DNA from 3 places in the Citrobacter enshiensis genome. Region 1 is predicted to be linked to each of the others. Evidence: predicted binding sites of a transcription regulator. Region 1 holds the regulator's gene; each other region holds the start of a gene.

The links. Region 1 encodes Fur, which represses iron uptake genes when iron is present. Its sites were predicted from a motif close to ATAATAATGAGAACNACTATCAA; they were not measured.
Region 2: a site for Fur is predicted at 2,285-2,307, ahead of sufA (Fe-S cluster assembly scaffold SufA). Genes of this name have one in related genera too.
Region 3: a site for Fur is predicted at 2,063-2,085, ahead of sodA (superoxide dismutase [Mn]). Genes of this name have one in related genera too.

Annotation. Positions count from the first base shown of each region.
Region 1 covers NZ_CP119862.1:3,349,003-3,355,996, forward strand. The annotation lists gene kdpE (two-component system response regulator KdpE) at 1-158, shown strand, start outside; gene pgm (phosphoglucomutase (alpha-D-glucose-1,6-bisphosphate-dependent)) at 216-1,856, opposite strand; gene seqA (replication initiation negative regulator SeqA) at 1,881-2,426, opposite strand; gene ybfF (esterase) at 2,611-3,384, shown strand; gene ybfE (LexA regulated protein) at 3,513-3,806, shown strand; gene fldA (flavodoxin FldA) at 3,957-4,487, shown strand; gene fur (ferric iron uptake transcriptional regulator) at 4,775-5,221, shown strand; gene P2W74_RS16145 (ChiQ/YbfN family lipoprotein) at 5,318-5,650, opposite strand; gene chiP (chitoporin ChiP) at 5,700-6,994, opposite strand, start outside.
Region 2 covers NZ_CP119862.1:2,694,014-2,701,007, forward strand. The annotation lists gene sufC (Fe-S cluster assembly ATPase SufC) at 1-371, opposite strand, end outside; gene sufB (Fe-S cluster assembly protein SufB) at 381-1,868, opposite strand; gene sufA (Fe-S cluster assembly scaffold SufA) at 1,877-2,245, opposite strand; gene P2W74_RS13055 (LysR family transcriptional regulator) at 2,887-3,762, opposite strand; gene P2W74_RS13060 (Vmh family MBL fold metallo-hydrolase) at 3,887-4,738, shown strand; gene P2W74_RS13065 (YdiH family protein) at 4,822-5,010, opposite strand; gene menI (1,4-dihydroxy-2-naphthoyl-CoA hydrolase) at 5,110-5,520, opposite strand; gene ydiJ (D-2-hydroxyglutarate dehydrogenase YdiJ) at 5,517-6,994, opposite strand, start outside.
Region 3 covers NZ_CP119862.1:4,708,610-4,715,603, reverse strand. The annotation lists gene rhaR (HTH-type transcriptional activator RhaR) at 1-840, shown strand, start outside; gene rhaT (L-rhamnose/proton symporter RhaT) at 837-1,871, opposite strand; gene sodA (superoxide dismutase [Mn]) at 2,158-2,778, shown strand; gene P2W74_RS22410 (dihydrodipicolinate synthase family protein) at 2,824-3,720, opposite strand; gene yiiM (6-hydroxyaminopurine reductase) at 3,874-4,548, shown strand; gene cpxA (envelope stress sensor histidine kinase CpxA) at 4,584-5,957, opposite strand; gene cpxR (envelope stress response regulator transcription factor CpxR) at 5,954-6,652, opposite strand; gene cpxP (cell-envelope stress modulator CpxP) at 6,803-6,994, shown strand, end outside.

The DNA.
Region 1 (6,994 bases):
GCCAGTTGTTGAGTCAGGTTTGGGGGCCGAATGCCGTCGAACATAGCCACTATCTGCGTATTTATATGGGGCATTTACGTCAGAAGCTGGAGCAGGACCCAACCCGCCCCCGCCACTTTATTACCGAGACGGGAATCGGTTATCGGTTTATGCCATGAAAATGGGATAAAAAAAGGAGCCTGATTGGCTCCTTTTTCGTTTAGGTAATTGTGTGTTTAGGCGTTTTTCAGCACTTCACTGACAATTTCAACGGCTTCTTTCTCGATCTGTTTGCGATGTTCTTCACCGAGGAAACTTTCACAGTAGATCTTGTAAGCGTCTTCCGTACCGGACGGACGCGCAGCAAACCAGCCGTTGTCGGTCATCACTTTCAGACCGCCAATGGAAGCGCCGTTGCCAGGTGCCGCCGTCAGACGCGCGGTGATCGGATCGCCCGCAAGCATGCTGGCGCTGACCATTTCCGGGGACAGTTTGGACAATGCCGCTTTCTGAGCGGACGTCGCCGCCGCCTGCAAGCGGTTATAGCTCGGCGCACCAAAGCGAGCCGCCAGTTCGTTGTAGTGTTCCTGCGGGTTTTTACCCGTGACCGCGGTGATTTCCGCCGCCAGCAGACACATGATGATGCCGTCTTTGTCGGTAGACCACGGTGTGCCGTCAAAACGCAGGAAAGAGGCCCCCGCACTCTCTTCGCCACCAAAACCGAAGCTGCCGTCGAACAGACCGTCAACAAACCATTTGAAACCTACCGGCACTTCCACCAGTTTACGGCCTAAATCGTTCACCACACGGTCGATCATTGCAGAAGACACCAGCGTTTTACCAACTGCAACATCTTTGCCCCACTGTGGACGATGCTGGAACAGGTAGTTGATGGCAACCGCCAGGTAATGGTTCGGGTTCATCAGTCCTGCTGGCGTGACGATGCCGTGACGGTCATAGTCCGGATCGTTGGCAAACGCTAGATCGAACTTATCACGCAGCGCCAGCAGACCCGCCATCGCACACTCGGAGGAGCAGTCCATACGGATCGCGCCGTCTTTATCCAGGTGCATAAAGCGGAAAGTCTGATCAACCTGATCGTTCACGATGGTCAGATTGAGTTTGTAATGCTCGGCAATACGTTTCCAGTATTCGATACCGGAGCCGCCCAGCGGATCGACGCCCAGCGTCAGGCCCGCTTTTTGAATCGCCGCCATATCGACGATATCCGCCAGCCCTTCAACGAATGGCTGCACCAGATCCTGCTCTTTCACATGACCGGAGGCCATTGCCGCATCCAGTGAAATGCGTTTTACGCCTTTCAGACCATCCGCGAGCAGCGCGTTAGCCCTGTCTTCAACCACTTTGGTAACGTTGGTATCCGCCGGGCCGCCATTGGGCGGATTGTATTTAATACCGCCATCTTCCGGCGGGTTGTGGGACGGCGTAATCACGATGCCGTCAGCCAGCGGACCGCCTTTTTTGTTATGGACCAGGATCGCATTCGAAACCGCAGGCGTCGGCGTAAAGCCGTTGTTTTCCTGAACAATGACATCGACACCGTTCGCCGCCAGTACTTCCAGAACGGAAATAAAGGCAGGCTCGGACAGTGCGTGAGTATCTTTACCCACATAGCAAGGGCCAGTGATGCCGTTTTTCGCACGCTCTTCAGCAATCGCCTGGGCAATGGCCAGAATGTGCAGTTCATTAAAACTATGACGACCGGCGCTGCCGCGATGCCCGGAAGTTCCGAACTTCACCGCGTGCTCCGCATTCCCTGCTTCCGGTTTCAATACATAGTATTGCGCCGTCAGTTGGGCGACATTAATTAAATCACTCTGTTGCGCAGGCTGACCTGCACGCTTGTGGATTGCCATTGCCTGGTCCTTTTAATGCAACGTTTAGATTGTTCCGCAAACCTTTTCAATCAATTCCGCCGGGAATTGCATTGATTGCATGATGTGTTCAATCATGCTGCATTTACGGCCGGTGTTGGTGTTGGTGATCACCCAATACGGCGTGCCTGGCACGTGTTTCGGCTTGGTTTGATTACCATTTTTCAGCAGAGTCTGCTCGTCTGCCGCAAAATATACGCGCGTACGACCGTGCAACGAATCCGTCGCCTCAGCAAACGCGTTGTGATCCAGTGAGTAAAGTGTAGACAGTACCAACATAAAGCGATTTACCGCTTTCTTCTGCTCCGCATATTCATCGGAGAGCAGAAGTTCACGCATGGCGCGCACTTTATCTTTTACGGGGTTGACCGGCTTCGCTTCAACGATAGCGGGTTGCGCTGTGCGCACCTCTTTCGCCGCCGGAGTGACAGGCTGTGATGCGGCGGAAAATTTCAACATACGCCGTAAAATGTCGGATGCGCTCTCGCCGATATGCTTGGTGTGGCTGGCAATATAGCTATAGAGTTCATCATCAACTTCAATCGTTTTCATCTTAATCCAGTGCGGTGTCTTATCTGAATACAAGTCGTTGGGATTATAGGGGCAAATCCCAACAGCGGATAGCGTCAAGCCAGGCTGTCAGAAAAACTCGGAGTAAACCGTAGTTGTTGCAGCCCCGTGGCAGAATGGTCAACATAATACCCTAACCCGACAGAGCGAAAAAAAGAACTTTGCCATGAAATTGAACATCCGAGCGCAATCTGCACAAAAGCTGCACAATAATTCTCCCATCGTCCTTGTTCACGGCTTGTTTGGTAGCCTTGATAACCTCGGCATACTGGCGCGCGATCTTGTAGAGGATCACGACATCATCCAGGTTGATATGCGTAACCACGGTCTTTCTCCCCGCTCAGCGGAGATGAATTACCCGGCGATGGCGCAGGATCTGCTGGATACCCTGGACGCTGCGAATATCGAAAAAGCCACCTTCATTGGTCACTCAATGGGCGGAAAAGCCGTCATGGCGCTGACCGCACTGGCGCCGGATCGTATTGATCAACTGGTGGCGATTGATATTGCGCCGGTTGATTATCACGTGCGCCGCCACGATGAGATCTTTGCCGCGATCAACGCCGTGACCGAATCTGACGCGCAAACACGCCAGCAGGCGGCAGCCGTCATGCGCCAGCACCTCCAGGAAGAAGGCGTGATCCAGTTCCTGTTAAAGTCGTATGTCGATGGCGAGTGGCGCTTTAACGTGCCCGTATTGTGGGAGCAGTACCCGCATATCGTGGGGTGGGAAACCATTCCCGCCTGGGATCATCCGGCATTGTTTATCCCAGGCGGCAATTCCCCCTACGTCACCGAGGCCTATCGTCACGATTTACTGACCCAATTTCCTCAGGCCCGGGCGCATGTGATTGCGGGTGCTGGCCATTGGGTGCATGCAGAAAAACCGGATGCCGTGCTACGCGCGATACGCCGGTATCTGGCGGATAAGGCTAACTGATTAAAAACTCAGCGTCCGCGCGCGATTACGTGCGTGGACGTTGGCGTGCCTCACTCGCTGATGTATGATGGCGCGCTATCCATCCGGGCATACGCCTGGCTGATTGTTTCCCCGAAGTCACCAAAATCATGGCCAAAGAACAAACGGACCGTACGACATTAGATCTGTTCGCGCACGAGCGTCGCCCGGGACGACCCAAAACCAATCCGCTTTCGCGTGATGAACAGCTACGCATTAACAAGCGTAATCAGCTTAAACGCGACAAGGTTCGTGGGCTTAAGCGTGTCGAACTGAAGCTGAATGCTGATGCCGTGGATGCGCTGAATGAACTGGCGGAAGCACGCAATATGAGCCGCAGTGAGCTCATTGAAGAGATGCTGACAAACCAGCTTATCTCGCTGCGTGGCCAGGGGTCTGTCTGAATTTCTGCTCTAAATCATAAATCGTGTAGCACAGAGTGCAGTCCTGCGTGTTTGCTGTTTCCGCATGCCTGACTGATCTGCTATGATTGCCCTTATCCGTGGGCAATACGCCACCACCATTTCAATAAGTTTCAAGAGGTTATTTTACTCATGGCAATCACTGGCATCTTTTTCGGCAGCGACACCGGTAATACCGAAAATATCGCAAAAATGATTCAAAAACAGCTTGGTAAAGACGTTGCCGATGTTCATGACATTGCGAAAAGCAGTAAAGAAGACCTGGAAGGGTATGACATTCTGCTGTTAGGTATTCCAACCTGGTACTACGGTGAAGCACAGTGCGACTGGGATGACTTCTTCCCTACCCTCGAAGACATTGATTTCAATGGTAAACTGGTGGCTCTGTTTGGCTGCGGCGATCAGGAAGACTACGCAGAATACTTCTGCGATGCGCTGGGCACCATCCGCGACATTATCGAACCGCGCGGCGCGACCATCGTAGGTCACTGGCCAACCGCTGGCTATCACTTCGAAGCTTCCAAAGGTCTTGCTGATGACGATCATTTTGTCGGTCTGGCTATCGACGAAGACCGTCAGCCGGAACTGACCGCTGAGCGCGTTGAAAAATGGGTTAAACAGATTTCTGCCGAACTGCATCTCGACGAAATCATCAACGCCTGATTTCGTGCGGCGCAGAAACTATCTGCGCCGCATCAATAGATAAAACCAATCAAAATAATTGCTACAAATTTGTAACTTTCCTGCCCATCCCTGTACAATGTTCGGGTGTTATTCTGGTATTGCACAGTGTGATTGTAGGCAGTACCACGTTTTGATTAATAATATTTGCCCGAGGCTTGCAGTTTTCATTTAGACATGGCAGTTCTATAATGATACGCATTCTCTCAAGTGCAATTACTGTCACTTCTTTAATGAAGTGAATCGTTTAGCAACAGGACAGATTCCGCATGACTGACAACAATACCGCATTAAAGAAGGCTGGCCTGAAAGTAACGCTTCCTCGTTTAAAAATTCTGGAAGTTCTTCAGGGACCGGATAACCATCACGTCAGTGCGGAAGATTTGTATAAACGTCTGATCGACATGGGTGAAGAAATTGGTCTGGCGACCGTGTATCGCGTGCTGAACCAGTTCGATGACGCCGGTATCGTGACCCGCCACAATTTTGAAGGCGGTAAGTCCGTTTTTGAACTGACTCAACAGCATCATCATGATCATCTTATTTGCCTCGATTGTGGCAAAGTGATCGAGTTCAGCGATGATTCTATCGAAGCGCGCCAACGTGAAATTGCGACTAAGCATGGTATTCGTTTAACCAACCATAGCCTCTATCTTTACGGTCACTGCGCTGAAGGCGATTGCCGCGAAGACGAACACGCGCACGACGCAAAGTAATATGCCCCCCAAAGAGCCAACCACGCGGTTGGCTTTTTTATGCCCAAAAAAAGACCCGCTATCAAAGCAGGTCTTTTTCCCTTCCAGTGAGTACATTTACTGTACTGTGTTTTTACTGCGAATTTCTTTCCAGATTTTATCGCAATCGGCTTGTACCGCCTGACCATTGCCCGTACGTGTCGCCTGAATACATTGCTGGTAATCCAGTACCCGCACGCTTTCTTCGTTAGCAAACTGCTTATGCTGGTCTTCTTTTTTCAGCACATTTAATACGCTTTGGCAGGCTTCGATTTTTTCCGGTGAACCTTGCGCGGTGTTAATGCACGCACTGTATGCCTCTTTAAGGCGGCTATCTTCCTTGGGTGCGGGAGATTGCGCGCAGGCCACCAGCCCTGACGCCATAATGGCGATGAGTAACATTTTTTTCATATAACGGTCCTCAACGATGCGGCAGAGAAATACCCTGCCGCGACTGGCATCAGAAAATAGTGAATGGGGCGATAACCATGAACTTCACGTCACGCTCATCCTGGAAGATGTTGCCATAACCGCCGCTCCAGCTTGGGATGTTGGAGTGGTTGTCATACTCGGTGAAGTGCAGTTTAAACATGGTGCCTTTGGCACGTCCTTCTTGCATGGTATAAACCGCATCAAGACTGTAGGAGGATTCTTCGATGGTTTTGTTTTTGTCGTAGAACGCATCCGGGTTGCTCTGCCAGGTAGCCGGTTTTGCATCCCAGGCATAGACGTACGATGCTCCCAGCGCCATACCTGGCAGATTCCAGTTCTTCAGGTCATACATCGCGCCGAAGAAGACCGCTTTTTCGCCGTTGGCGTTAAAGTCGGAACGGTTATCCCACCAGACATCCAGACGACCGTTTGAGGAGGCGTAGGTCGGCGTCATACGCTGCAAGAAGTAACCCTGCTGCCCGTCCGCTTTAACCCAGGTTCCTTCCAGACGCAGATCGACCACTTCCGCCACTTTGTAACCGAAAGTCAGTGCCTGCAACCATGCAGTGCCGTCGTAGATATCGTTCACACTGCGGTCATCAACTTTATCGCGTGCGCCGTAGAACTGGTAACTGGTGGTAAACGGATTCCCACCCAGATCGAATTTGTAGCTGGCTTTGGCAAAGTACTGATCGACATAGCCCTCAGACTGACCAAAGGCAGCCTCAAGAATAAGGTCATTTTTGAAATCGTATTTTGCGCCAACGGAGTGGAGGTAATCGACTTTGGTCTTTTTATCAGCCTGGTAGAATTTATCCACTTCAATGTGCCACGGCGCTTTATACTCGTTGGCCCACATATAGGAGAAGCTCAACGCACCCGCATCGCCATAGTCAAAGTTGGCTCCGGCTTCTGCCCCTTGATAGGTACCCGGCATAAAGCTCCAGTGCGGCGCTAACAGCGTCTGTCCGGTTGGCTGAATATAACCGGCACGTGCCCAGGTCGGACCATATTTAAATTTTGCAGCGGCTTTATAAAGGCTGATACCACTCTTATCGCCAGAGTAATCTTCGTCATAGCCTTTATTTTTTTTCGAGAATGCAATTTCGTTAGGGTGTCCGCTGTCGTCACTTTCCGCCATTTCAATTGCGGTAAACGCCGCAATATCCAGACCGAACATATCCGCTGCATAACCCGACTGGAAATCCAGGTTGGCGTTCCAGGTCGCGTGTGAAAGGTTGGTTTTGTATTTGTCTTCATCCGTGACGTCTTTACGGTCACGCTCACGCTGCCAGTAATAAATACCGCCTGTTAAAGTCGAAT
Region 2 (6,994 bases), 650 kb from region 1:
ATCAGATCCTGAAAATCAAAGCGATCCAGAGACTCTTCCCCACGGTAACTACGCACCGCATTGAGCGCGGTTTGCAGAAAGAACTGGTTACTGACGCCAGGGATCTCCACCGGATACTGGAATGCCATGAAAATCCCTTCACCCGCCCTCGCCTCCGGCGACAGTTCAAGAAGATCTTTCCCTTTAAACTCCACCTTACCCTGGGTGACTTGATAATCTTCACGTCCGGCAAGCGTAGCGGATAAGGTGCTCTTTCCGGAACCATTAGGTCCCATAATGGCATGCACCTCTCCAGGACGGATCTCAAGATTCACGCCCCGCAAAATCGCGTTATCCTCAACACTGACCTGTAAATCTTTAATGCTTAACATGAGCTTTCCTTATCCAACGCTGTGTTCAAGGCTAATCGCCAGTAATTTTTGCGCTTCAACCGCAAACTCCAGCGGCAATTCGGAAAAGACGTCCTTACAGAAGCCGTTGACGATCATGGAGATGGCATCTTCTTCACTGATCCCGCGTTGCAGGCAGTAAAACAGCTGGTCTTCACCAATGCGCGAGGTGGTCGCCTCGTGCTCCAGTTGGGCGCTGTTATTTCGGCACTCAACATACGGGAAGGTATGTGCGCCGCAGTCCGTACCGATAAGCATGGAGTCGCACTGGGTAAAGTTTCGTGCGTTGGTCGCCGTTGGCATGATCTTCACCAACCCGCGATAACTGTTCTGGCTGTGCCCCGCGGAGATCCCTTTCGAGATAATGGTTGAGCGGGTATTTTTGCCGATGTGGATCATTTTGGTGCCGGTATCCGCCTGCTGATAGCCGCTGGTTAACGCGACGGAGTAAAATTCGCCGATGGAGTTGTCGCCGCGCAGAATACAGCTCGGGTATTTCCAGGTGATGGCCGAGCCGGTTTCCGACTGGGTCCACGACATCTTGCTATTTTCCCCTTCGCACAGCGCACGCTTCGTCACAAAGTTCAGAATACCGCCGGTGTTGTTATCACCGGGGAACCAGTTTTGCACCGTGGAGTATTTCACTTCAGCGTCTTTGTGGATGATCACTTCGACGACCGCCGCATGCAGCTGGTAGCTGTCACGAACGGGCGCAGAGCATCCTTCGATATAGCTCACGTAGCTCCCTTCCTCCGCCACCAGTATGGTGCGTTCAAACTGGCCGGTTTTTTCCGCATTAATGCGGAAATAGGTGGAAAGCTCCATCGGGCAGCGCACGCCTTTCGGCACATAGATAAAGGTGCCGTCAGATGCCACAGCGGCGTTAAGCGCCGCAAAAAAGTTGTCATTCCCCGGAACCACAGTCCCGAGGTATTTCCTCACCAGTTCAGGGTGGTCGTGAATCGCTTCACCAAATGAACAAAAAATGATGCCCTGTTCTGCCAGTTTTTCACGGTAGGTGGTGGCCACAGAAACGGAGTCGAAAATGGCGTCCACCGCCACGTTGCTACCTTCATGCACCGGCACCCCTAACTGGGCGAAAGCATCCTCCACCTCTTTGCTTAAAAAGGCATTCGACCCTGTCTGCTGTACCGCCCCAGGTTCAGAGGCGCACGTGTCGTCGCAGTTTCCGCACGAAGGAGCCGAGTAATAGCTGTAATCCTGATAATTCAGTTTGTCGTAATGCGCTTTGAGCCAGTGCGGCTCCTCCATCTCAAGCCATGCACGAAACGCGTTGAGGCGAAATTCGAGCATCCATTCAGGTTCATGGCGTTTTGCAGAAATAGCGCGAACCACCTCTTCATTAATGCCTTTTTCCAGCTCGTCGGTTTGCAACTGGGTGAAGAACCCCTCTTTATAGTTGAGGTGTCCACCCGTCCAGGTTTTGACATCGTCAGTTGCTTCAGTATTACGAGACATAGTACCGCCTATACCCCAAAGCTTTCGCCGCAGCCACATTCATTCTGCGCTTTCGGGTTGTGAAATTTGAATATTTGATTTAATCCCTCGCGCACATAATCGACTTCCGTTCCGTCGATAAACGGCATTGCCTGCAACGGCACATACAGTTTCGCACCATCGAATTCGAACAGCAGATCGTCTTTGTGCGGTTCACTGACCGTCGCCAGCACATAACCAAACCCTGCACACCCGGTTTGCTTCACGCCTAAACGCACGCCCTGCATGCCCGGCTGCTTCACAACCAGCTCGCGAATATGTGCTGCCGCTGTGGGCGTTAACGTCAACCCGCGCCAGGCAAAGTCGTCCGGATTAAATGTTCCTGAATGCAATTCCATAGGTTCACCTCATGTCATGAGCCACCAGGGCATAACATCATGTTAGTGATAATGATTATCACTTCAACCCCTCATCCGCAGGGGCATTCGGTTAAATCGCCCTTTTTGGCTACGTTAACTAAGCATAGACCCTGCTACGCGGGATCACAGGGAACGATGATTTTGTTCAATGCATTGATTAATAATGAATTAAGGAGAGGTTATCGCTCTGGCAGGTCAAATAAGAAAAGATGTATAGGAAATGCCTATTTATAAACCAGGCACAACTGGCACGTGCCAGGTGTAACGGAGTACCAACATTGTGAATAGTGCTGAAATGAATGAAGAACAGGTATGGCGCATCTGACGACGATCATCATCAAACAGAGTAAAAGAATGTCATTGAAGAAGAGAGAGAAAATGCAGACAGTGCGGAAATGACCAGCGAACGGTCAGCGCTGTGATACAGCGCTGACCGTTCGCCTTCCCCATCCGGCGCTTATCTCCGGCACTCATTTCTGGCTTAGCTCTTGAAGGGGCATAAGAATCCTCTCATAACCTAGCGGTTCCTTTTTAACACTAATTGCGGTTTGTTTTTTTTATGAGCTATATTAAGCACCTGGAGGTTCAAATAATCATCTGAATCGCTCTGATAATCAGGTTTATCTCATTGCGGCCTGCACCGCTTCCAGCAGCAAACGCAATGCTGCTGGCTGATGATCGCGGGAAAGATACATGCCATACACCGCAAGTCGCCGTGGCTCCAGTTGCGGTAAAAGCCGAATTAACTCCCCCTGTGCTAACCCTGGGCGAGCCTCTTTTTCCGGCACCAGCGCAATGCCCATTCCCGCCTGCGCAGCCTCACATAACAGCGAAGAGATCCCGGCACTTAAGTTTCCCTTGATGACCACCGATGCGGCCTTGCCCTGAGCGTCCAGAAAATGCCAGGATTTTCCCGCAAATCCACTGTAATAGAGGCAGTTATGCTGCGCCAGGTCCTCAACCGTCTGTGGGGTTCCATGCTGGCGCAGATAATCAGGTGAGGCGCAGAGGACGGATTCACAGTCGCCAAGTCGACGGGCTATCGTCCCTGGCTCAGGATTGTCGGTAATACGGATCGCCACATCAATACGTTCGCCCACCAGACTCACCGGTTGATTATTGATTTCAACCTCAATGCGTAGTTCCGGATAGCGCGCTAAAAAGTCAGGCAGAATCGGGGCCAGAATATGAGTTGCCGTAAAATGCGCACAAGCAACGCGTAGTGTTCCTGAAGGGATTTCACGTCCGGCGGCCCCCGCAATATCGAGGGATAACCTTGCAAGGGTACGTGTTTTCACCAGCGCCTCTTCCCCGGCAGGGGTAATCGTTAACCGCCGTGATGAACGATGGATCAGTCTGGCGCCCGCCCATTTTTCCATTTCATCCAGATAGCGGCTCACCATCGGTCTTGAGATCCCCAGCGCGCGGGATGCTGCGCTCAGGCTGCCCAAATCGCAGATATGGTTAAATACCGTTGCCGCCATGACTCTGTCCATTCCGCCCTCATCTGATCGTTTTACGAAACTAAGCATGTTCTGATAGAGGAATTTTAACAGATGGAGATTTGCTTAGAATACGTGGCGTAAATAAAACAACATCATCTGTAAAAGGCTTCCTATCATGAACGTTAAAACGCTGGCACTGCTGCTGTCATTTGCCGCATCGCCGTTACTCGCCGCCCCGCTTCAACTTGATGTCTATAATCCACAAGAACGCGGTCTTTTTCCGGTCTCTTCTACTCTGGTTTCAGGCCCGAAAGAGGCCATATTGTTTGATGCGCAGTTCAGCATCAACGACGGCGAAAAACTGGTGAAGATGATTCAGGCGAAGGGCAAAAAACTGAAAGCCATCGTGATTACGTCGGGCGATCCGGATTTTTATTTTGGTCTACAACCGCTTGTCAGCGCCTTTCCAGAGGTGAAGATTCTGGCGACACCCCACGTGGTTGAGCATATTCGCGCGACAAAAGACGCCAAACTGGCATTCTGGGGCCCACAAATGAAAGACGGCGCGCCAACAGCGGTTACGGTGCCAACGGTCACCCACGACACCCGGTTCACCATTGATGGCGAAACGCTGGAACTCCGCCATCCAAATGATTACGCCGCCTACATCTGGATCCCTGCTAACCGTGCCATTCTGGGCGGAACGGGCATCGCTTCCGGCATTCACGTCTGGACGGCAGACACGCAATCGGCAAAACAACGCGCGGCATGGCGAGACACTCTCAATGAAATGCAGAGCCTGAAGCCGAATCAGGTGATCCCAGGACACTACATTGGCGAGCGTCCGACTGGCGATAGCGCGATCCGTTTCACGCAAGATTATCTGCAATCCTTCGAAAAAGCGCTGGAGGCGAATAAGGGATCAACGTACGTGATTCAGGCGTTAAAAGCCGCCTGGCCGGGGTTGGCGGATGAAAGTTCTCTTGAATTGAGTGCGAAAGTCAACAGCGGTGAAATGGCATGGTGAACAGATAAAAAATAACCCCGGCGGGAGACTGTCGGGGTTTTCTGTTTGGCATTATACACCGTCGCCGTTCAGGCGGTCCGGCATCAATGCACGCCCAACCGCCAGGCAAAATAAATTTCTTCTTTCAGCTCAGTGGAGGAAAGCGCGAGTAAATCGGCAAATTCCAGCTCGAGTTGTTTCAAACGTTTCAGATACTGCGCGGGAGAAAGCTCAGTTTTATCGCGGCGAATAAATTCAATGGCCAGTTGGGCCGGGTCTAATTGGGTAGACATATCATCCTCACTTTTGTTCAAAACGTGCACAGTATATCACTTTCCACTGTGCACATTACGACCAAAAGCAAAACCAGACGGATAATTAAAGTGACACTGTCACACAATGGCCGTCGTCAGGCGCGAAGTACAACACAACCGCCCCTGTTCATCGAAGATCTCAATTTGCCAGACCTGATGGCGCGAGCCAGTATGCAGCGCTTTGCACACACCTCTCACGCGCCCTTCGCGAGCGGAACGAATGTGGTTGGCATTCACCTCCAGCCCCACCACTTTTTGTTCGCCCTGGGTACATAAGTAGCCAGCAACCGAGCCGATACTTTCAGCCAGAACGACGGACGCCCCACCGTGCAACAGGCCAAAAGGCTGTTTTGTCCGACGATCCACGGGCATTGTTGCCTCCAGCGTATCGTCGCCAATATGCTCAAATCGGATATCCAGCAGTCCGACCATGTTTCCTTCTCCCATCGCGTTAAGCGCGTCGAGAGAAACCTCACGTTTCCAGATCATCCAATAATCTCCAACAATGCCTGTAATGGATGGCGAACGCCGGTGCCTTCAATGCGCTTGACCTGGCTCCGACAGGAATAACCCGTCGCCAGACAGCGGTTGCGCGGCAGTCGCTGCATCGCCTGATGCCATGATAGCTCGTAGATCCCCAGCGAGTTTTCATGATTTTTGACTTCGTGCCCGTAGGTCCCTGCCATCCCGCAGCACCCGACGCTGACATTTTCCAGTCTGGCGCCAAATTGGGCAAAAATAGCCCCCCACTGCGTCGGCGCGCCGGGCAAGGCGGTCACTTCGGTACAATGGCCGAAGAAATACCAGGGCTCACCGCTGACCGCCAGCGGCTGTATCGGCTCGAGTACTTTCGGCAGCCATTCATGAACCAGTTGCACGTGGAAATCGCCACGCTGTTCACCGAGCGCCAGGTTATATTCATCGCGATAGCACAGAACCAGCGCCGGATCGACGCCCACCATCGGTATCCCCAACGCTGCCACGCGATTGAGAAACTCTGAAGTCTTCTTCGCGGTTTTCGCAAAACGTTTGAGAAAGCCTTTGATGTGCTGAGCCTTGCCATTCGGCGAGAATGGCAGCAGCACCGGCTGCAATCCCAGCTTTTCCACCAGGCGGACGAAATCGGCCACCACCTGCGCGTCGTAATAACTGGTGAACGGATCCTGCACCACCAGCACCGTGCGGGATTTTTGCTCGAAACTTAACAACTCCAGCTGTTCCAGCGTCATATTGGCGCTGCGGTGCCCGACCATTTGTTGCTGCAGGGACGGCGAAGAAAGCAGCGGCAAATCGACCATCCCAATGTGTTTTTTGGAAAGCGACCGCACCAGCGGTTGATTAATAAAGAAGTTGAATGTTTTTGGCGCCCGGGCCATCAACGGCGCATAGGTTTCCACTGTCGCTACCAGATGATCGCGCAGAGGACGCAAATAACGGGTGTGATAGAGCTGTAGGAAACGCGAGCGGAATTCCGGTACATCAATTTTGATCGGGCATTGCGTGGAACAGGCTTTACAGGCCAGACACCCGGACATCGCCTCTTTCACTTCATGCGAGAAATCGTACTCGCCCTTGCGGGCATGCCAACTGTTACGGGTTCGGGCAATCAGAGTACGCAAACTGGCGCGTTTTTCTGGCAGTTCGTGTTCCAGCTTGACAGGATCGATACCGCGGTCAGCCAACAGGCGTAACCATTCCCGCACCAGCGTTGCGCGCCCTTTCGGGGAGTGAATACGGTTAAGACTGATTTTCATCGACGGACACATCGGGCTTTTGGCATCAAAGTTAAAGCACAGCCCGTTGCCGTTGCACTCCATCGCCCCACGCCACTCTTGCCTCACCGCTAACGGGATCTGGCGATCGTAGGTGCCACGCTTCACGGCATCCACTTTCATCATCGGCGCATCAATACCTTCAGGCGGGCAAATCTTGCCTGGATTCAGCCGGTTTTGCGGGTCGAACG
Region 3 (6,994 bases), 1.4 Mb from region 1:
CAGCTCGTTCTTCATAAAGCCGACTTTTTTGCAAGCGACGCGCAGGCGGTTGCTGTCGCCGATCGCTATCCGCAAAATGTATTTGCGGAACACACCCATGATTTTTGTGAACTGGTGCTGGTCTGGCGTGGCAACGGTTTGCATGTGCTCAATGAACGCCCGTATCGCATTACGCGCGGCGACCTGTTCTATATTCGCGCCGAAGATAAACACTCCTACACGTCTGTTAACGATCTGGTATTACAGAACATCATCTACTGCCCGGAGCGGCTGAAGCTGAATCTGCAGTGGGAAGAGGCGATACCTGGATTTAACGGCACCCAATGGCAGCCGCACTGGCGTCTGACCAGCGCAGGTATGACTCAGGCGCGGCAGGTTATCAGCCAACTTGAGCATGAAAGTCAGCAGCGCTGCCCGTTGGCTAACGGTATGGCGGAGCTGCTGTTTGGGCAACTGGTGATGATCCTGAAACGCCATCGCTATGCCACGGATAATCTTCCTGCTACCTCAAGTGAAACGCTATTGGACAAACTGATTACTGCGCTGGCGGGCAGCCTGGAGCACCCGTTTGCGCTGGATGAATTTTGCGCCAGGGAAGCCTGCAGTGAACGCGTGTTGCGCCAGCAGTTTCGCGCCCAAACCGGCATGACCATCAACCAATATTTGCGCCAGATCCGCGTTTGCCACGCACAATATTTGCTCCAGCATAGCCGCCTGATGATCGGTGAGATTTCGATGCAATGTGGGTTTGAGGACAGTAACTATTTTTCAGTGGTGTTCACGCGGGAAACCGGGATGACGCCAAGCCAGTGGCGTCATCTCAGTCATCATAGCGACTAACTCGCCATTCCCATTCCGACAATATTGGCGGCGATGATAATCACCACGCAGCCCAGACTCAGCACACTCACAGGACGTCGACCGGCGTTTTTCCACTCTTTCAACACCAGCCCGACAATACCGCCGCACAGGACGTAGAAACTCATGTGCAGCATCCAGCTGATGTAGTCATACTGCGCCGGAATGCGTGCGTGGCCCCAGGCGTAGAAGAAGAACTGCAAATACCACATCAGACCGCCCAGCGCCGACAGCAGCACGTTGGTGATGATCAGGGATTTTGCCAGCGAGAAATCGGCTGTTATCGACAGATTTTTTACTTTTGCCAGACGAACGAAGCAGAAGCCCAGGTTGACCAGTGCGCCGCCACCCATGATCACCACGTAGCTGGGCAGGGCGACATACAGCGGGTCTACGCCGAGGGCGGCAGCGGCTTCATGCATCGGTTTGGCGGCGTTCATCGCGAAGGACATTCCGGCAGAGAAGATCCCGCACATTACCGCCAGCAGCAGACCTTTTTTCAGGTTGAACTCTTCGGCTTTGATGCCCATTTTACGCTCTTTCAACTGCCCGGCACGGGTCACAATCCCCACGCCGATCAGCGCCACCAACACGCCAAGCAGCGTCATGCGTCCGCCTTCCGTGTTGATCAGGACATCGAAGTTACCGTTGAGAATGGGCGTCATCAGCGTACCGACAATCAGCGTAATGCCAATCGCGATACCAATCCCCATCGACATACCGAGGTAGCGCATGGTCAGACCGTAGTTAATATTGCCGATACCCCACATGGCGCCAAACAGGAAAACAGGTAATAAAGTAGAAAGGTTAAAAGAGCTGTAGTAGGCCCAAAAATCGGGCAGCAGCAGGGCGCTGATGGTCCACGGCAGGATAATCCAGGAGACAATCCCGCCAACCGACCACATCGTTTCCCATGACCACTGTTTTACTTGCTTAAACGGGGCATAGAAACAGGCTGCACTGGCCGCACCTATCAAATGCCAAAAAATACCCATCGTAATCGCGTTACTCATAACGTCATCCTCATCGTTTTTATTGTCGCGTTACCCCTTCGACGTGATGAGTGTAAAAATTGCGCAGTTTCTTAACCTTCTTCCCGTTGCCGCTTTTTTGTTCTTTTTGGCAATAGGCGCGTTAAGCGGGTGATTTAGTTCACATCTTTGGTATGTGGGCGAGAGGTTATACCCTTATGAAAAGTACGGCATTGATAATCATTTTCAATATCATTTAATTAACTATAATGAACCAACTGCTTACGCGGCATTAACACCCAGCCGCTCGATAATAATGGAGATGATTATGAGTTATACCCTGCCATCCCTGCCGTACGCTTACGATGCACTGGAACCGCACTTCGATAAGCAGACGATGGAAATTCACCACACCAAACACCATCAAGCCTATGTCAACAATGCCAATGCGGCGCTGGAAAGCCTGCCAGAATTCGCTGGCCTGTCTGCCGAAGAGCTGATTGCAAAACTGGATCAACTGCCAGCGGACAAGAAAACCGTACTGCGTAACAACGCGGGCGGTCACGCTAACCACAGCCTGTTCTGGAAAGGCCTGAAAATCGGCACCACCCTGCAGGGCGACCTGAAAGCCGCTATCGAGCGTGACTTCGGTTCCGTTGATAACTTCAAAGCTGAGTTTGAGAAAGCGGCGGCTACCCGCTTTGGTTCTGGCTGGGCATGGCTGGTGCTGAAAGGCGACAAACTGGCTGTAGTGTCTACCGCAAACCAGGATTCCCCGCTGATGGGCGAAGCTGTCTCTGGCGCGTCTGGCTTCCCGATCGTCGGTCTGGACGTGTGGGAACACGCTTACTACCTGAAATTCCAGAACCGCCGTCCGGACTACATTAAAGAGTTCTGGAACGTGGTGAACTGGGACGAAGCTGCAGCGCGTTTCGCCGCGAAAAAATAAGTCTGATTGTTGCCTGATGGCGGTAACGCCATCAGGCTGCATGACTCAACCTTTTGTCAAAAACACCTCGTCAATCGTTCGACATTCATTCTCGCTCAGCTCACCGCCTGCATTGCGCGAAACCCCGGTGCAATAACCAAATTTACGCGATACCACGGTTTTAATCGTGGTGACAAAATCTTCACCGATCGCGTAAATGGACATATAGGTACCGATCTTGTCTTGAATTTCACGTAACGCGTGCAAATCGCCCTGTTTAAACGCCTCGCGCGCGTTGACAAAAAGCTCAGGCATCACGTTGTTTAATCCGGAAATGATCCCTGCGCCTCCCGCCATCAGGTTAGGGATGTAATACTCGTCATAGCCGGAGAGTACGGCAAAGTCATCACGCACGGCACGGGTGGTCTGAATCATGCTGCGGGTGTGGGACTGGCAATCGACGGTATCCTTAATACCGGCAAAATTGGGGAACTCGGAGGCGAGAGTCGCTACCATGTCAGGGGTTAAATCACAGCCGGTGCGTGCCGGGAAATTGTAGGCAAACCATTTTCCGCGCAATGCGCCGCCAAGCTTGCGGAAATAGCTCAGGAGCTGTTTTGCTGTTTGTCCGTAATAGTACGGCGGCAATACCATCACCGCATCGTAACCCACTTTGTCGGCTTCCTGCGCCATCTGTAAAACGTCGTTCATACAGGTGGAGGAGACGTTGGCGACCATCTTCAGCGAGCTCATTGCTCTGGCTTCCCGGATCAGCATCAGCCGTTCTTCGAGGCTAAAAGAGGCAAATTCGCCGATGCTGCCCATCAGCAAAATAACATCGATTTTGGCGTCGGTAAGGCGCTTGAGATGATGCTTCAGACCGGAGAGATCGACGTTTCCATCATTATCCATCGGCGTAATGGAGGGACACCAGACACCAGCAAATTGCGATTGTACTGTCACGTTGTTGACTCCTTGTTATGAAATGGCGTTTTAAAATCATCCTAATTGATAGCATGTCTGGCCATTCATCGTGTGAATCCGGCTCTCATTTTGAGCGGCTGAGGTAAAATAAATATGCTCTAATGAGGATTATTTATTGGGGAGAGGGGACAGATGCGATATCCAGTCGAGGTGTTTACAGGCAAGGTTCTGGACTATACGGGAAGCCGTCCCAGCGCCATTGCGAAGATCCAGGTCGATGGCGAACTGATGCTGACGGAGCTGGGTCTGGCGGGCGATGAGCAGGCGGAGGCGAAAATCCACGGTGGGCCCGATCGCGCACTGTGCCATTATCCGCGAGAGCATTACCTGCACTGGGCTCGGGAATTCCCGGAGCAGGCGGATCGGTTTGTCGCGCCCGCGTTTGGTGAAAACCTCTCAACCGACGGTCTGACTGAACAGAATGTCTATATTGGCGATATCTTCCAGTGGGGAGAGACGCTGATTCAGGTGACGCAACCGCGTTCGCCCTGCTTCAAATTAAACTACCATTTCGGCATCAGTGACATGGCGAGCCAGATGCAAAACGCCGGTAAAACGGGTTGGTTGTACAGCGTCATCGCTGCCGGGAAAGTCTCGGCGGATGCGCCGCTGGTTCTGGTGTCGCGCGTCAGTGATGTCACGGTACAGGAGGCGATCGCCATCGCCTGGCATATGCCGTTTGATGATGCTCAGTATCACCGTTTGTTGTCGGCGGCAGGATTATCAAAAAGCTGGACCAGAACGATGCAGAAGCGGCGCTTGAGCGGAAAGTTCGAAGATTATTCGCGTCGTTTGTGGGGAAAATAAAAAATTGTGCGCCGGGTAGATGCCCGGCGCCACAATTAAGCGCGTTTATACAACGGTAGCCAGATCACCAGGCGTAAACCACCCAGCGGGCTGTCTTCCGCTTTGACCCAGCCACGATGTTGCTGAATGGCGGTTTCAACGATCGCCAGACCCAGGCCGGTACCGCCGGATTCGCGATCGCGCGCCTCGTCGGTACGGTAGAACGGTCGGAAAATCTGTTCCCGGTCTTCAGGACTGACGCCCGGACCATCGTCGTCCACGGTAATCGTGATCCCGTCTTTGTCCACCGCGAAGCCGACTTCAATCTTCGTGTGTGAATAGCGTAGGGCGTTACGGACAATATTCTCCAGCGCGCTTTCCAGGGCATTCGGGTTGCCATAGAGCGGCCACGGTCCCGGCGGGAAATTCACCGTCAACGATTTACCCATCTGCTCGGCTTCGAAGGCGGCGTTATCCAGCACATCGCCCCACAGATGATTGGCTTTCATCGTTTCGCTGACCAGCGCGTTTTTCTGCTGATTGCGCGACATCACTAACAGGTCGTTGATCATGCTGTCGAGTCGGTGCGCTTCGGTTTCAATACGCTCCAGCTCTTTACTCTCGCCGCTACGGCGACGCAGCAGGGCTGTGCCGAGCTGCAGACGTGTCAGCGGAGTTCTCAGTTCGTGAGAGATGTCCGACAGCAGACGCTGTTGCGTGGTCATCATCCGCTCAAGCGCGGTCACCATTTGGTTAAAGCTGGCGCCTGCCGCGTGAAATTCCTGCGGACCTGCTTCCAGTTCCGGATGTTGTCGTAAGTTCCCCTGCGCCACTTCATCCGCCGCGTTTTTGAGCTTACGCGCCGGTTTTGCCAGGCTCCAGGCCAGCCAGAGAAGCAGTGGAGTGCTGACCAGCATCGTCACAATCAGCAATAGCAGAGGACGATCAAACAGCAGATTAATAAAATCGGATTGCGAACTGCTGGCCGGGCGGATCAGATAGAGTTGGTAGTTATCTTCGCCATCCCTGACGGAGAACGGTCCCACCATCTCAACGCGGCCATACTTTTTCTTCTGCGGATGATCGGCGTTATCCGCCTGACCAATAAAGTTACGAATGATCTGCATTTCGTTGCGTTCTGCGCCGATCACGCGTCCTTCTGTAGTGACAAGCAATAACCGCTGTCCAGGCGGCGCCCACTTGTCAATCGCCCGGAACAAGCGACGCCACCACATCAGGTCGTTGGGTGGATCGTTCGCGAGTTCAGCTTCAACGTGTTGCTCAATCATCAACCCCTGGCGCTGTTCGCTGTCCAGTAGCTCGGTCATCTGGCGTGAGTCGAGCTTGGGTAACATCAAAACCAACATTAACACCAGTGCCAGCGTCAACCAGAAGATAGCAAAGATGCGCGCGGTAAGGCTCCCTATCATGAAGCGGAGACCATCAGATAGCCGCGGCCACGCAGGGTTTTAAACCACGGATGCCCATCTTTACGTTCCGGCAGCTTACGGCGCAGGTTCGAGATGTGCATATCAATCGCACGGTCAAACGGCGTCAGGCGTTTGCCCAGCACTTCCTGGCTTAAATGTTCACGCGAAACCACCTGGCCGAGATGCTGAGCCAGCAAATAGAGCAGGGTGAATTCGGTGCCGGTTAACTCCAGGGTTTGACCATCAAAGCTGGCTTCCTGGCGGCCTGGATTGAGACTTAATGCATCCACTTCCAGCGTTGGCGAGCCGTTGTCGCTGCTTTGCTGTTGTTCGCTCCAGTGAGAGCGGCGCAGGATAGCGCGGATGCGTGCGACCAGTTCGCGGTCGTTAAACGGCTTGGGTAAATAGTCGTCCGCGCCCAGCTCGAGACCCAGTACGCGATCCAGTTCGCTGCCGCGCGCGGTCAGCATGATTACGGGGGTTTGGTGTGTCTGGCGAAGCGCTTTCAATGTATCGATACCGTTTTTCTTCGGCATCATGACATCGAGCAAAAGTAAATCAATACTGTCGTCCAGAAGTTCAAGCGCCTGCTCCCCGTCATGGGCAACCAGCACATCGAAGCCTTCCATTTCGAGCAGCTCCTTTAACAGGGAAGTCAGCTCTCGGTCATCATCAACTAACAGGATTTTATTCATTATTTAAATACCTCCGAGGCAGAAATTACGTCATCAGGAGTCGCTAATCCATGACTTTACGTTGTTTTACACCCCCTGACGCATGTTTGCAGCCCGAATCGTAAACTGTCTCTCGTTGAATCGCGACAGAAAAGATTTTGGGAGCAAGTGATGCGCAAAGTTACCGCTGCCGTCATGGCCTCAACGCTGGCACTCAGTTCTTTAAGCCACGCTGCTGAAGTCGTTACAGGCGATAACTGGCACCAGGGCGAAGGGCCTACGCAGCGCAGTACGCAGAGCCATATGTTTGACGGCATAAGTTTAACCGAACATCAGCGTCAACAGATGAGAGATCTGATGCAG